Linked DNA regions of Solitalea lacus. The protein of the gene in region 2 interacts with the protein of the main gene of each other region in a pairwise test. Links are inferred from orthologs where the notes say so. Each region holds a gene or a part of one and is shown on either strand. Other genes may lie near its edges.

Region 1 (7,895 bases), 2.2 Mb from region 2 along the record:
TTCCCTACGCCGGAATGACCGGAAAATAGAGTGGTTTTATCTTTAATGAGATCCTTAATCTGCTCAATATGGTACCCATTTAGGGCCGATATTTCGTAGCATTTATAGCCAATGCTTTCATAGATTGCTTCAACATCAGCAAGCATCTGCTTGTCTATATCATCGTAAATGTCAAATTTATTGAATACCAAAATAGTTGGAATATGGTAAGCCTCGGCAGTTACTAAAAAACGATCGATAAAACCCAATGAAGTTCGTGGGGCTGCCAGTGTTACCACCAAAATGGCTTGGTCCATATTGGCTGCAATGATTTGCGTTTGCCGTGAAAGGTTAACCGATTTACGGATGATATAATTATCTCTTTCATGAAGATGTGTAATTACAGCGGTTGGTTCACCTGGCTCCATTTCAAAGTCAACCATGTCGCCTACTGCTACAGGGTTCGTGCTCTTAATGCCTTTAATACGAAACTTTCCTTTAATGCGGCAATCGTAGTTTTGTCCGTCATTACCTAAAACGCTGTACCAGCTTCCTGTTGATTTTATTACTTTTCCTTTCAAGTGTGCAAAATTAGTTGATTTCAACTAGAAAAACCTTATTGAGTGTTTTAGTTCTTGTTGAAGGATTTAAAAAATCAAATCTTAAACGAGTAACCGGATATTGATAGGCTTCAAATTTACGCTTAACCTTAAGCCGTAAGTGCTGTAGCTCAGTAAAGTTTTTTTCTGTTACAAATAAGTAAAACCTAGTTCCCTCGGCATTTTTTGCCTTAATGTCTTCTGGTGTTAATTCAGGAATGGTTTTGTTAGAATAAAAATCAAATGAATAATATAGCCGGCCGAAAATGAAAGTTTTATTAGGTGAAATATTATTTTCTTTAGCTATATGCGCTAATGTGCTACCCGCCTGATAATGTAATACTTGGGGGTAAAAATTTGCATTAAGTAAAAAAGCTAGTCCTAAAATGGAGAAGGCAGAAGGAATAATTATTCGATATAAATGCCCTTCGGAGCTTCCTCTCATGACAATGAAAAACAAAACAGTTACGGCTATGAACGCTACGATACTAATCCACAACTGCTGCACAGGAAACATCCAATAATTAACAACAAGGGCTATGATGATAAGTAAACCAATAATGAATAGCTGAATTTTTTCCAGCACGTTTAGGAGTTTGCTATTGGTTTTTTGAACCAAATTATAAAGATACGATGCCATTAGAATAGCAAATAGTGGAAAAAGTATGTTCAGATAGTGTGGCAGTTTAAATTTTGAATATGAAATAACAATAAAAACGATCACAACTCCTCCTAAAGTAAGAAACTCAACACCTTTTACAGGCTTAAAGTGAGTTTTCCAAATTTCCTTTGCGCGACCAAATACAGATATGTATGCCAGCAGACTCCAGGGTAATATTGCCCATAAGAGGGTGTGGAAGAAGAAACTATACTCAGGACTGGTCACTAGTGCTCTTTCGCCTGCCAGGCGCTCAAAGCTTTGTGTCCAAAACAAAAAACTCACTCCAGATTGTTTGAATTGTCCATTAACCAGTTTTTCCGGATGCAGATCAAATTGTAAGTAATAGCAATACAATACAGGGAATAGAGTAGCAAAAAATGCTGCAATGCCGATCAATAATTTCCAGTTAAAAAATGATTTCCACTGACGAGAGTACAAAAGATAACAGAAAATTGCTATTCCGGCTACAAATAATGCAATCATGCCCTTGGTTGAAACCCCAAGTGCAATTCCTACTGCTCCCAGAATTATATTGATCAATTTATTTTGCTTAATAAACTCAATCAATTGCCATATTCCGAAAATAACAGTTGATGTTAATAATGAGTCAGTTCTTACATCATGATTAGCTAAAATAATAGCATAAGAGGTTGCAAAAATTAGAGCAGCCATCCGACCCACTTCCTTATTGTATAAGGCTCGCCCTAAGCCAAAAGTTGAATATGCTGCCAATACAGTAAATAAAACTGATGGCAGACGGTAAGCCCAGTCATAAAAACCGAACAGCTTGAACGAAAAGGCTGCTAGCCAAAAAAGCAAATGTGGTTTATCGAGGTATTCATACATTGCCCCATTATCCTCGTGACGGGAAATAAGGTTTACAAAATCATTGTTTTGACAAATACGCATAGCTATGCCGGCGTATTTATTGGGATCTGGATCAAAAAGTGGGAAAAAAAAGCCTAAAAAGTATACGAAGCCACAAAATAAAAAGAGAAGAAGATAGGTGCGTTTGCTTATAAACTGATCCATAAAATACAAGTTGCATTCAAAAATAGGAATTCGAATTGAAGAATGGGACTGCAGGCATCCCAGAGAACAATAGTGACATTAAAATCTTTCTATCTTTATCTGCGCAAGAATAGGTTCAATGGCATATAAGAAAATTCTGCCAAAGTTGGCTTTGGTAGTACCATGTTATAATGAAGAAGCAGTTCTAGAAACTACTATCAATGAGTTGTCTCAACTTCTAAATGAGTACAAATTGAAGGGGATTATTGACGCTCAAAGCTTCCTATTGTTTGTAGATGACGGTAGTCGAGATAATACATGGAACGTATTAGTGAGCAATTCAACAGAATTCATTAACGCCATAAAACTTAGTAATAATGTAGGGCAGCAATATGCACTTTTAGCCGGATTAACATTCGTAACTAATAAGGTTGATTGTTGCGTATCATTAGATGCCGATTTACAAGATGACGTTTCTGTATTGGAGCAAATGCTGCTTGAATATAAGGAAGGCTCTCAAATCGTTTATGGAGTTCGTAGTAGCCGAGCTACCGATAAGGCGTTGAAACGTGGTGCGGCACGAATGTTTTATAAACTTATGCACCGCCTTGGTGTGGACATGATTTATGATCATGCTGATTTTCGATTGCTTTCTAATAAAGTACTTAAGGAGCTTCAGCACTATCGTGAAGTAAATTTGTTCTTGCGCGGGTTATTTCCATTGATGGGTTTTAAATCATCCCAGGTTTACTACGAGCGCAGAGAAAGAAAGGCTGGAATAACTAAATACCCTTTCAGGAAGATGATTCAGCTTGCGATCAATGGTATAACATCCTTTTCCAATCTTCCTTTAAAAATGATCACATACATTGGCTTTGCTGTGTTTGTTGGTTCATTTATAATAAGTTTATGGGTGTTGTTTCAGCGTTTCTTTGGTCTTACGGTTCCTGGCTGGGCATCTATTACTTTACCTATGTATTTCTTAGGAGGAGTTCAACTACTTGCCCTCGGTATTATAGGGGAATATCTAGGCAAAATCTACCTTGAAACCAAAGCTCGTCCTCGCTATCACATTGATGAAGAGCTTTAAAGTCAATTAATTAGCTTTAAGAAACTTTCGTAATAATATCGCAAGTATTTAATCCTCTTAATTTGATATTAGGAAATTAAACTATAAATTTAATAGTAATAGTACCGTTGTCGATAAACAATTTCTGTTATGAAAGTTCTTAAGTTTTTAGCAATTATCCTAATTGCCTTGGTTGCTATATTCATTATTTTGGGCATTTGGGCTCCTAAAGATTATCAATTAGAACGATCAATTGTCATAAATGCTCCTCAAGAAATAGTGTTTGATCATATGGTGCATTTTAAAAAATGGACCCTTTGGTCACCATGGAAAAAGTTTGATCCTGTTATGAAAGAGGTTGTAAATGGAGAGGATGGAAATGTGGGTGCAACCTATCATTGGGTTGGCAATAAGCAAGTTGGGGAAGGTGAAATAGTGAGTAAAAAGGTAACAGATACCCGAATGGACTACGACATGCTGTTTATTAGACCTTTTGAAAGTCGTTCACAAGGATGGGTTATTGCCCTTCCAATAGATGATGGGACTAAAGCTACTTGGGGATTTAAAACAAAGTATGAGTTTCCTTTTAATGTGATGATGATGTTTATGGATATGGATAAAACCTTAGGAAAAAGTTTTGATGACGGTTTGATGATGCTTAAAGAAATATCAGAGAAAGAATCCCAAAAAACAGTTAATCCATAAAGGTTAATGAATACAAAAAAGCCGACCAAAATTAATTGAGTCGGCTATCCAAATAATGGATGATATAGGTTGTATATGAAGAAAGAAACTTGCTAATGATTTTCTCAATCTTCTTCAATATTAGTGTTATAGTTTATATAAAACAAATTTTTATTGAAAAATATTTAATAAAAAGATAAAAATATTGCAAAAATGAGAATGATACTTTACTGAAAATACGATTTAGTTAAGCCGTTATGCGGTTTTTCTTAAAAATTCATTCCATAGCTTTTTTTTGGCTTATTATCTCACCTTTATTTTAATATCAAGTTTCTTTCTGAAATAAATCTAACCAGATGTTAATTAAATCTGACTGATTTTTAATATTTTAAAGTGAATGATAATTTTATTATCTTGAATTATACTGTTTGATAAAATAAAGCGCACAAACATGCAAGGAATCTAAATTAATCAATGTTGTTTAATCTTTATTAATGCTAAAGTATGCAGATAATCCACTCATGCAGGTGGTTAAAGTTTTCCATAACTTTACTATCATTAATTTGTTTGCTGCTAAATCCTAGAGCAGCAATTGGGCAATCGAGCAAGTACATAATTAATGGAGTTGTGAAAGATGCGGTTACCGGAGAAACATTGCCGGGGGTACTTGTAAAAATTCAAAATAGCAGCCTAGCTACTACTACCTTAGAAGACGGACGATATTCATTAACAGCTACACTAAGTCAGGGCACATACAATCTTGAATTTTCATTATTAGGGTATAAAACTTTACGTAAGTCAGTAACGTTAGGCTCAGAATCGACCATTACGATGAATGGATCGCTTTCACAAGATGTAACAGGATTGGATGAAGTAATTGTTACAGGTGCATCAGCCGGTACAACACGTAAACAATTAGGTAGCTATGTAAGTACTGTTAGCGCCGAACAGCTCAATAAAGGAGCTTCCAGCAATATTTTGACATCATTGCAAGGTAAAACAGCAGGAGCTCAAATTGTTCAAAACTCAGGAGATCCTGGAGGAGGAATTTCAGTTAGACTTAGAGGGATTAGCTCAGTTTACTCTGGATCAGAACCTTTATATATTGTTGACGGCGTTATTGTAAACAACTCAACTACCCGTGTAACCAATACATCAAGTAACTATGATGGAGGAAACTTTGTGGGTAATATTGGTCAGAATCGGATGGCGGATATTAATCCGTCAGATATTGAACGGATTGAAGTATTAAACGGGGCTGCCGCAGCTGCAATTTATGGATCAAGAGCTAATGCAGGGGTTATCCAAATATTTACCAAGCGAGGCAGTTTGGGAACGCCAGTGGTTAATTTTTCAACTGCTTTAACTATTAGCGAACTTCGGAACAAGTTGGATGTCAATCAGGCGCCAACAAAGTTTGGAGGGTCTCCGGATGTACAAACCCAAGATATTTTAACGCCAACACTTACCAATACCACACCTGTAACTCGTTATGATTATCAGGATGATATTTTTCAGACAGGGGTGGGGTCCGATAATAATATATCTGTAAGTGGAGGAAGTGATGCAACCAAGTATTTTGCATCGGCATCTTATTTTACCAATGAAGGAATTATTCGGAATACAGGATTTACCCGATACGGTTTGAGGTTTAATCTGGATCAGAAAATTGCTAAATGGGTAAGTTTTACCAGCGGGTTGAACTACACAAATAGCTCCTCAAAAGAAAAACCTGATGGTAATTCGTTTTTTTCTCCAATGAACTCGGTAACCATTATTGGTAATTTCCATGACATTTATACAAGGAACAGTTTAACAGGAACATTACAAGCGGTTGGCGAAAGGGGGCGGGTTAATCCACTTTCGGTAATTGAAGATATTAAACAGCGGCAAGAAACAAATCGAATAATAGGTAATGCAGGAATTAAGATCTTTCCAGTTAAAAACTTGACAATTGATTATACCCTTGGAATTGACAATTACACTCAAAATGGGCAAACATTTATTCCTCCGTTTCCTTACAATGTTAATCCTGACTTTTACGGTGGAGGACCTACTTTAAATGCCACACAAAACGGGTATACAGGTAAAGCCAGTAATACTGTATTTCAAATTAATAATGAAGTGAATGCTACTTATGAATGGAATATCTCCGATGAGTGGGCTTCTACGACACAACTAGGCTATTCAAGCCAATATGAAAAGACTTCCTATTCATTACTTCAGGGTAGGGGTGTTGTTGTTGAAACTGTAAATGGGGCTAGTACTGTACTTCCAAGTACAGATGTGAGGGGGGAGATATCTGTTTCCGGGGCGTATTTGCAGGAAAACTTAAAATATAAAGGACATTTCTTTGTTACAGGTGCAGTTCGTTTCGACGGATCTTCGGTATTTGGTTCGGAGAATCGGGATCAGGTATATTTAAAAGCAAGCGCCAGTTATGTGTTATCGTCCGCTGATTATTGGAAAAACTTTGGTGTTTCATCTTGGTGGGACGTGTTTAAATTGAGGTTAGCTTATGGCCAATCCGGAAACTTAACAGGTATTGGAGCGTTTGAACGATTTAATGCATATCTCACCACTCCTTTATTAGGGAAGTCAGCTTTTTATTCGAGTACTCAACTTGCAAATCAGAACATCGCACCTGAACGTCAGAACGAATTAGAGATAGGGACGGATATGGCCTTTTTGAACAATCGGATTAGCCTTCAGTTTAATTGGTATAATAAAAAGGTTAATGACCTTCTTTTCCCTGTTGTAACAGCGCCAACAACAGGCTACTCTAGTTTATTGGACAATGTTGGGTCGATGGAAAATAAGGGATTTGAAATGGTGTTGAATGGTACTCCAGTACGAAAGGATAATTTTAGTTGGAATATTTCATTTATCTTTAACAGAAACAGAAACAAAGCCCTCGGAACTGGAGCTCTGAGATTGTTAAGTACTAATTCCGGCGCTCCTATTGCCATTATTGAAGGCGAGCCAATTGGTGTGTTTTATGGGACTTTCTTTGCAACAGATGCAAATGGGAATTTAGTAACTAATACAGCCGGGATTCCTCAGTTCGAGCGTGGAGTGCAAAATTCAACACTGTCATACACGACTCAACGAGATGCTAATGGACTTCCTACAGGAGCACAACTCCGCAGAGTGATTGGAGATCCCAATCCCGACTATACCTCAACCTTAGTAAATGACTTTATCTATAAGAAGTTATCTTTCCGATTTCAACTTGATGCTGTTCAGGGGGTAGATGTGTTTAATGCTGATTTCAGGACCCGACAGGGAGTTGGAAACGGTAAAGTTGCAGAGCAAGAGCATCTGGGCTTATTACCTCGTGGATACATAGCAGGAATTTATACGATTGAACAATGGCGTATAGATGATGGTTCTTTTGTTAAACTAAGGGAAATATCATTGGGTTATAATATCGGTAAGCTTAAGTTTTTTAAAGATTTAACAGTTAATGTAAGCGGACGTAACCTTGTTTCATGGGATGATTATAAAGGTTATGATCCTGAGGTAAATGCAGGTGGGCAAAGCACGGTATTAAGAGGAATTGACTTTGGTGCTGTTCCTATTCCACGGACTTATAGTATTGGAATTCAAGCTAAGTTTTAACCTTTAACTAAGACGATCATGATAAAAATCAACATAAAACGATCTCCCATTATCATATTGGCAGCTTGCTTTTTTATGGTGGTGGGATGCGGGAAAGATTTCTCAGATCCAACAAGGGTGCCTGAAGATGCTGTTTTTGGAACCTTACAAGGTTTAACGGGTGCAGTGATTGGCTTACAGCGCGATTATACATTTGGAAGAGCCAGCTCTTTGTATAACTCAGTGACCAGCAACGGATTTACCACTAAAGAGTTTTTCCTTGTTAACCCAG
Region 2 (8,818 bases):
AAATGGCAACCGTTATACATACAAAGTGAAGACCTTTGTCCAAAATCCAAAGGTTGATGATACGTTCTTTGCATTTGATAAAAAGAAATTCCCTGGAGTTGAAGTGGTTGATTTGAGATAACAACCTTCTCAATGTTACTTTTATTAAATCCCAAATGCTATTTTAGTGTTTGGGATTTTAAATTTACTCTACTATGAAAATATGTATTTTAATTGTTGCTATTGGTATTCAGTTAAAGAATTTGTTAGTAAAGTTGATTTATGAAAATCTTAATCGTTTATCAAATATTCATTACCTCAATTATTTCAAATTAATGCTTTCCATTACTAATCATACATTAGAGAAACTAGAAACATTGCTTCGTGATTTGGAATATAAAGTACGTTACGAAAAAGGAAACTTTAAGTCGGGAGCTTGTTTACTCCAATCGACCAAAGTGGTGGTGGTAAATAAATTCATCACCCTCGAACAAAAAATAAATGCCTTGGTAGAAATTGTAAAGCAAATTAAAGCTGATGAAAGTTTGTTGGATGAAAAACAAAAGGCATTTTATTTGAGTTTGAAACAAATTAGATTAGAGCTTGAATAATAGAAATCCAAAGTTCTTTAACTAAGCAATGAAAATAACCTTTCTCGGAACCGGAACATCACAGGGAGTACCTGTTATAGCGTGTGATTGCCACGTATGTACATCGGCTGATCCTCGTGATACCCGATTACGATCTTCTGTCTTAATTGAATGGAATGGTTCAACGGTGGTCATTGACTGTGGTCCCGACTTTCGATATCAAATGCTTCGGGCAGGGGTAAAAAAGCTGGATGCTATTGTGTTTACGCATGAGCATAAGGATCATATTGCCGGACTTGATGATGTGCGTGCGTTTAATTTCAAGCATGACCGAGAAATGGATGTTTTTGCAGCCCCTCGGGTGCAAGAAGCTGTAATAAGAGAATTTGCCTATGTATTTGCATCAATAAAGTATCCTGGTATCCCCAAAATCAATTTGATAGAAATTGGCAACAAGTCATTTAATGTACATGGTATGGAGTTTATTCCTATTGAGGTAATGCATTATAAATTGCCGGTCTTTGGGTTTCGTATAGGTGATTTTACCTACATCACTGATATGAAAACTATTAAGGATGAGGAAAAGGAAAAGATAAGAGGAACAAAGGTCTTGGTTTTAAATGCATTGCAGCGAGAAAGCCACGTTTCACATTTGACTTTGGATGAGGCAGTTGCTTTGGCTGTAGAAATAGGAGCAGAGCAAACCTATTTTACCCATATCAGCCATCGACTAGGTAAACATGCTGATGTGGAAACTGAATTGCCTTCGGGAGTAGATCTGGCCTATGATAATATGGTAATAAACATGTAGTTGTTATTCCAAGTGTGGCCCTCTGGGGTATTCTCCCGCATTCTCAAGACTCATTGAAGTGTTAAATGAGTTAAGTTGTTTGCTAATAATTTTATAGAAATATTTTACCCTGCGTGTAAATTCGGTATTCCGTTTATTTTTTAAGTAAGCTGCATAATCTTCATCAATACTTACTTTAGCTGCTGAATTTGAAGTGTACTGTGATTTCTCGTATAACTTTCCTTTAAAATCCTCAATTTTATAAATATAAGCATTGTCGTAAATCTTAACGTAAATGTTGTAATCATACACTATTCTATTCAAATTATTCAGATCCATCATATTGAAATCCAAAGTCCCCTTTGCATGGATTAAACTATCAGTTTTGTTGCTGGCATTAAGGGGGGTGTTTTGAGTGGGGAAATTCTTAAGTATCCATTGTTTCGCCCGTACGTATAGTGTGTCTTTAGAAGTGTTATTGACAAAAACAGTATCCGTATAGGTAATTCTTTTGTTTATTAGTGGAAACTCAATTGACTGACCACTAGATTGGATAGAAATAAAAAGATAAAAAACGAATAGGTAAATTGATCGAGTAGTCATTTTTCAAAAATCTAGGGTTTTGTTTTCTTAAAAACCAATGGGCCCGTGTTGCCCTGCTCATCTTTGTAAATACCTCTTAAGGTTTTTCCATCCGGAGTTAGTTCTAAAATGTGTTCACCGGAAAGAGCCCATCCGGGGATAGCTTGTGTAACCTTAACTTTGTAAGTTACTTTATTGCCATTTATTATCCCTTCTCCAACTTCAACCATTGGTGTACCCTTAAACTCCAAATAGTGGGCTACTTTTATTTTGTTTGCCTCCTGAGAAAATATTACGTAGCAATGCTGAAAATTTACAGAGTTTGAATCAGCCCATAAACCACTAATGTTTGTGGCTTGTTGACGGCCTTTGTTAAAAGCGAAAAGCAAGAAAGTTCCGTTGAGCAGAATTAGTGGAACAATTATTTTAGTAAGTTTCATTGATTTTGGTTGAAGCTTCTAAAATAATTATTTTAATGAAACAACGAATAGGTAAGCGGATGATAGCAAATAATTATCCCTGAGTTAAAAAGCATACAGAGTCTTCTAAGGCTTCTACAGAATGCAATATTTCAGTTGGAATATCTGTATGGTCATACCTGGAAAGTTCTATATTCTTATCATCTTCCTTGTACACTACTTTACCATTAATAACAGTTAATCTGCTTGGCAAATGCGTTTTGTGCTCTTTTAGTGTCATTCCCTTTTTAAAAGTAAGAACCAACACTCTAAAGTGATCACCCGCATGCAGTGCACCTGCCATTGGATGGCTGGATGTTTCCAGTTTATGCAGTAAATCTTTAATAATCATCTTTAAAGAGTTAAATCGATTAAAAAGAAGAAAGCTGGCAATTCAACCTTAAGTTACCAATTATTAGTCCCTTTTTATAATATTTTGTTCATGAGTTGATTCTGCGGTTTGAGCAAAAAAAAAGCCCCCGTTCCATATAAGAACGAGGGCCAACTAACCACTTAAAACTAAAGAAAACCTCTAATGAATTACTAAATCCTCTTCATAGGTGTGTTTATGTTGGTGTGCTTTAGAGCTTTCATCCTCATAAAGCTGTTCAATGATATCGTTATTGTTTTTGTTAAAGCCAAACTTGTTCAAGAACATGTCGATGATCTTGTAAACAACTGGAACTACAATTAGCGTTAAAAACATTGAACTGATCAGACCGCCAATAATTACCCAAGCCAAACCATTTTTAATGGCAGCAGTTCCTCCGGTAGCAAGAGCTAAAGGAAGCATACCTATAACCATGGCAATGGTAGTCATTAAAATTGGACGCAAACGAGCATTGTTGGCTTCAATAAGTGCCTCGTTGGTTGTTTTTCCTTCTGCTTTAGACTGATTGGCAAAGTCAACAATAAGGATTGCATTTTTAGCAACCAAACCGATCAACATGATGATACCCAATATTGAGAAGATATTCAGCGAGTTATTGGTTAATGCCAAGGCCAAAAGCGCGCCAATTAATGCTAGCGGGATAGAGAACATTACTACAAATGGATATACATAGCTATCGTATAATGCCACCATGATAAGGTACACCATAACAATTGAGATTAACAATGCTACTCCTAAGGTACTGAATGAATCCCCCTGGTTTTCTGCATCACCTCCCATAACAAAGCTTACACCAGTCGGCTTTTTCATGCCATCAAGTTTTGCTTTAAGCTCCTGTGCAACCGTACCAGAAGGGCGGCCAACTACTTGTCCTTGAACAGAAACAGAAGTGCTCTTATCACGGCGTTCTAAACGACTTGGTCCTGAACCTTCAGTAATGTTAGCAAATTGCGACAGTTTTATAGGCTGTTGTTTGTTATTAACAAAGGTGATATCACCTACATCCTCTATGTTTTTACGGTTAAAGTCATCAAAACGAATGTTGATGTCATATTCGTATTCACCTTGGCTGAATTTAGCATCGGTATTGCCGCTAAAGGCCACTTGCATGGTTCCTCCCACAGCATCCATTGATAATCCCAATGCTGCCATTTTATCGCGGTCAACTTGAACATTAATTTCCGGATTTCCCTCTTCAACCGATAATTTGACATCTTTTGAACCTTTGATGTTTTTCAGTTCGGCCATTGAAGTTTTGGCAAAAGCCATAACGCTATCTAAATCGGCTCCCATAACTACAACTTCCACAGGAGCACGGTTAGCAGTACCCAATAAACCAATTGGCGTAGTTTTCACCTTCACACCCGGAAGTTTTGATAAGAGCTCATTTTTAAGTTTAGCAGCATAAATATCAGATGGATCTTTACGTTGCTTGGCATCCACCAAAATTACGGTTATCTCAGCCTTGTAGGCAGTTGACTGAGTGACGCCAAAGCCGTCTTCACTACTTTGTCCCACGGTGGTAATCATCGACATTACTTCTTTTTTAGAAGCGATGAATTGCTCGGCTTTTGCGGTGATTTTGTTGGTTTGTTCAACAGAAATATCTTTCGGTAGCTCTAATTGAACAATAAACTGACCACGGTCTCCTTGTGAAATAAACTCGCCACCGATAAAGCCTTTTTTTAGCAGCATAAACGAACCAATTAACAATGCTACCGCTACTCCAATAGTAATGCGTTTGTGGTTTAGCGCCCATTTTAGGATGTTGGTTACCCAAGCAGTAAACTGATTTAATTGCCCTTCGAACCAAAGAATAAAGCGTCCGAATAATGTTTGCTTAGTTAAGTGCTCAAGCTTACCAAATCGAGATGATAATAAAGGTACAATGGTAAACGAAGTGAATAAGCTCAGCATGGTAGCAATCATTACAACCACGCAAAATTCACGTAAGATCTTAGAAACAAGTTCATTGGTTAATGAAATAGGCAAGAATACCACCACAATTACCAATGTAATGGAAGTAACAGTAAAACCGATTTCTTTAACTCCTTCAAATGCAGCTTTAACCCGGTTTTTTCCCATCTCCATGTGGCGATAGATATTTTCCAATACCACAATAGCATCGTCAACTAAAATACCTACTACTAATGATAAGCCCATTAGAGACATAAGGTTGAGGGAGAAGCCCATCATTTTCATGCCTATGAAGGTAGCAACCAGTGATGCCGGTATCGACACCATTACGATCAGGGCATTACGGATGCTGTGCAAGAATAACAGCATTACCACAGCAACAAGAACAATTGCCAAAATTAAGTCGTGAATAACCGAGTCGGCAGCTTCCAAGGTAAAATCAGAGGTGTCATTAGCTACTTTGATTTTAAGATTTTGTTTTGCATAATCCTTTTCAATTTTTGCTAGGGCCTTTTTTACGTTTTTACTTACGTTTACAGCATTGGCATCACTCTGTTTTTGTATTTGAATGGCAATAGCTCCCTGGCGGTCAACGCGTGCAAGCTTATCAGCATCTTTTTGAGCATCCTGAATATCGGCAATATCTTTCAGTCGAACTTGTGAACCATCTGGCGAGTTATAAATTACCATTTCGCGCAATTGGTCTACCGTCTTGAATTTACCTGCCAAGCGAATCAATACCTGGTTGTCACTGTTTTTGATTTTCCCAGTAGGGAAATCCAGGTTGGCTCCTTTTACGGCATGTGAAACCTGTAAAATTGAAAGGTTATAAGCTTTTAAACGATCAGCGTTAATGCTAACCTGAATTTCACGTTCCTGGCCACCAATCAGGTTTACCTGAGCTACACCCTGAATACGTGATAATGCCGGCTGAATACGTTTGTCCATCAAATCGTAAAGCTGAGGGCCATCCATTTTAGCAGTTGCAGCCAAGGTCATAATTGGTAAATCATCCAATGAAAACTTGTTCAAGCTAGGCGTTTTTGCGTCATCAGGTAAGTCCGCAAGAATAGCATTTACCTTTCGTTGAGCTTCCTGCAAGCCAATATCCGCATCAGCATTACTGGTAAGTTCAACAGTTACAATTGAAACGCCTTCAACAGAACGAGCAGTAATCTTTTTGATGTTTTCCATTGATGCCACCGCATCTTCTACCTTTTTAGTTACGGTATTTTCAACTTCGTTTGGGGAAGCACCCGGATAAACTGTCGAAATAGTTAAAGTAGGCGTGGAGAACTTAGGTAACAATTCATAATTGAGAGAAAAGTAACTAAGTAATCCCATCAATGTTAGCACAGTAAATATTACCACGACTAACGTTGGCCTTTTTATAGATACTTCAGTAATTTTCATGTATACTTAATGAAATAATGTTTGAATGAGTGAAAGGGTTATTATGCAACCGTTAACTTATTTTTGGATGGCTACTTTTGTGCCTTCACTCAAATTAATCTGACCGCTGGTAATAATAGTTTCGCCTTCGTTAAGACCGCTTTCTATTACTACTTTATCGCCAATAATTTGTCCGGCAACTGCCTTACGATGTTTGGCAATGCCATTTTCTTCCACATAAACCATGTTGCTGTTAACACCTCCTACAAAAGCTCCACGAGGAACTAAAATACCTGGAGTGGTTTGAGGTAAATTGAAGTTTGCCGTACCGTACATACCGGCTTTTATCTGTTGATCTTTTAGGTTGGTAACTTCAATTTCTATTGGATAATTCAACGTGTTATCTCCTTTGGCAGCTATGAAAGTGATTTTTCCTTTATATGTTGCATCAGGAAATACTTTGCAGTTAACGTCAAGCTGCTGGTTAACTTTTAAATTGATTACCTGTGATTCAGGTACGTTTACATTTAACTTTAAAGTTGACACGTCAACAATGTCGAAAAGCTTTGTTCCTGGTGAGAGGTATGAGCCTAATTCAACGTATTTTTTATTGATGATACCTGAAATTGGTGCTTTTATTTGAGTATCAGTCATTTTGCGGCGAGCAGTTGTTAAACGGCTTTCAGCTTGTCTAATCTGGAAGTTGATATCATCAAATTGCTTTTGAGTTACACCTCCGGTTTGAAGCGCACTCTCAAATCTAATACGGTCTCTTTTTAGTTGCTCCAATGAGGTTTGAGCTGCTTGTAAATCCGCATTTAAAATTTCACCATCAATGCGGGCAATTACCTGTCCTTTGCTTACAAATGACCCTTCGTCAACCAATAATGAAGTAATACGGCCAGCGTTTTCAGAAACAAATGCTAGCTCGCGTATAGGTGCAAAGGTACCATTGGCTATAAAGTCACGAGCAAAAGTGGTTTTGGCTATCTTCTCAGCCTGAACTGGAATTACTGCTGCTCCTTGCTGTACAATGGCAGTTTTCTCCTCATTAGCTAGTTGATTAGAGTTAAGTTTCCAGCCAATCAATGCAAATGAACCGATGGTTACAGCTCCGTAGATGAAAAATTTCTTGTTCATTTTATTCTTAGTTTAAAAGCGTTCTTAAGTTTCCGTTTGATTTGATTAATTCAATTTCTGCGATTTTGTAATTCAGTAATGCTTGAGAATAGTTATTCTGAGCCTCTGTTAATGATACTTCAGCAGTTAATAAATCTGTTAAATCAGCCAAACCAAGGTTATAATTGTTTTGGGTTGATTTATACACTTCTTCAGCAAGCGTTACGTTCTCCTTTTGTGATGAAATAGTGTTTAAGCTGTTTTTAAGTTGAATTTTGGCATTTTCATGTGCCATGTTAAATGAAAGTTTGGTGTATTCTTTTGTTTTATCCAACTGGCGAATACTTACTTTCGTTTGGTTTATTTTAGAGCGACGGGCAAATCCATCGAAAATTGGAATTCTTACCCTTAAACCGATAGAAGACATATCAAACCATGTCGCACTTCCGCCTGATTTATGTAAATCAAACTCGTTGCTAAGTCCATTATAAGAGTAGTTGGCAAAAGCAGAAATCGTAGGATAGTACTCCGAAATGTTAGCTTTCTTTTGCAACTCTAATAATTCACTTTGTTTGTCGAGTAACTTAAACTCAGTGCGATTATTTATATTGAGGTTTTCGAATACTAAACCATTAGCTGATTGACTTTCTATCTGTTTTGAATCAAGCTTTGGAAAAGAAACTTGCTGCTCAATAGGCATCCCCATTGCATATTTCAGCTGGTTTGATTGTACCGTAATGGCATTGGTAAGTTCCTGACGTTGTGTTAATAAGTTAGTTAGATTAACCTTAATTCTATCCAAGTCAATTTTTTTGGCCAACCCGTTTTGATATTGTGATGCAGATGTTTTTACCAATTGCTCTACACGTTTAATATTGGCTTCAACAACATCCATTTTTTGCTGGCTAACCAATACCGAATAATATAACTTTGAAACACCCTGAATTACATCTTCTTCGCTCATGGCAGTATTGAGTTGGTAATATTCTTCACTTTTTTTAGCAGCTCTTAAGCCGGTAAAAACCTGTTGGTTAAATAACTGCTGGCTAAGTTCAATGCCCGCATTTGCGTTGTAGGTAGTTCCCGCTTCAATGGCTTTTACGGTACCCGGCTTGCCTACCAATTCTCCAGGCAGCACCATTTGTTGTTTGATAATGTTGTCGGTAAAGTTGGCGTTAGCGTTAATTTGCGGAAGTGCCTGTGCTCGAATTTCTTCGGTTTTATAGCGTCCGCTTTCTTCGTTCATTTTTGTCGATGCCAGCTTCTGGTTATTAGCTAAAGCATAGTTAAGGCAATCCTTAAGACTTAAGTCGGTGCTTTGTGCCTTAACCTGAGCAGTTGAAAGCCCTAAAACCAAGAGTGTTATTCCTATTAATTGTTTCATTAACTATTTCAATTTGAATTTTAAGCAAGTAGTTTTTATTGATTTTAAGTTCACTGCCTATTCCGGCGGGTTTAATTGTAATTGATTGCCGGAATTTTATAGTGAAATATTATGCAGCTTTTGTATAGTGTTCTATCAATTCTATCCCTTCTGTTGTTGCAATGCCACGCATAAAATGTTCGGTGTGAAGCCTGGCAACTATTTTTAAATTTTTAT

What was found.
Region 1: the proteins of L2B55_RS07655 (region 2) and L2B55_RS17320 interact in binary tests that used the Bacillus subtilis proteins (3 or more experiments, as listed by UniProt). The link is inferred for Solitalea lacus from one-to-one orthologs.

The regions. Positions count from the first base shown.
Region 1 is NZ_CP091740.1:4,025,083-4,032,977, reverse strand. Bases 1,503-4,364 are described here. They hold L2B55_RS17320 (glycosyltransferase family 2 protein), read left to right. Parts: upstream 1,503-2,389; coding sequence 2,390-3,340; downstream 3,341-4,364. Other genes in these bases: L2B55_RS17315 (SRPBCC family protein), read left to right, coding at 3,470-4,024; L2B55_RS17325 (ArnT family glycosyltransferase), read right to left, coding at 1,503-2,271. Outside these bases: rsgA (ribosome small subunit-dependent GTPase A), read right to left, coding at 1-560; more of L2B55_RS17325, read right to left, coding at 571-1,502; L2B55_RS17310 (SusC/RagA family TonB-linked outer membrane protein), read left to right, coding at 4,508-7,624; L2B55_RS17305 (RagB/SusD family nutrient uptake outer membrane protein), read left to right, coding at 7,643-7,895.
Region 2 is NZ_CP091740.1:1,808,539-1,817,356, forward strand. The notes cover bases 2,732-6,516. They hold L2B55_RS07655 (efflux RND transporter permease subunit), read right to left. Parts: upstream 6,121-6,516; coding sequence 2,932-6,120; downstream 2,732-2,931. Other genes in these bases: L2B55_RS07650 (cupin domain-containing protein), read right to left, coding at 2,732-2,751; L2B55_RS07660 (efflux RND transporter periplasmic adaptor subunit), read right to left, coding at 6,178-6,516. Also shown: outer membrane lipoprotein periplasmic chaperone LolA1, read left to right, coding at 1-121; L2B55_RS07630 (hypothetical protein), read left to right, coding at 195-590; L2B55_RS07635 (MBL fold metallo-hydrolase), read left to right, coding at 619-1,380; L2B55_RS07640 (DUF4468 domain-containing protein), read right to left, coding at 1,384-1,962; L2B55_RS07645 (hypothetical protein), read right to left, coding at 1,974-2,381; more of L2B55_RS07650, read right to left, coding at 2,455-2,731; more of L2B55_RS07660, read right to left, coding at 6,517-7,239; L2B55_RS07665 (TolC family protein), read right to left, coding at 7,247-8,602; L2B55_RS07670 (TetR/AcrR family transcriptional regulator), read right to left, coding at 8,712-8,818. UniProt on the Bacillus subtilis protein: Required for self-resistance to surfactin, an antimicrobial lipopeptide surfactant produced by B.subtilis. Also required for swarming motility.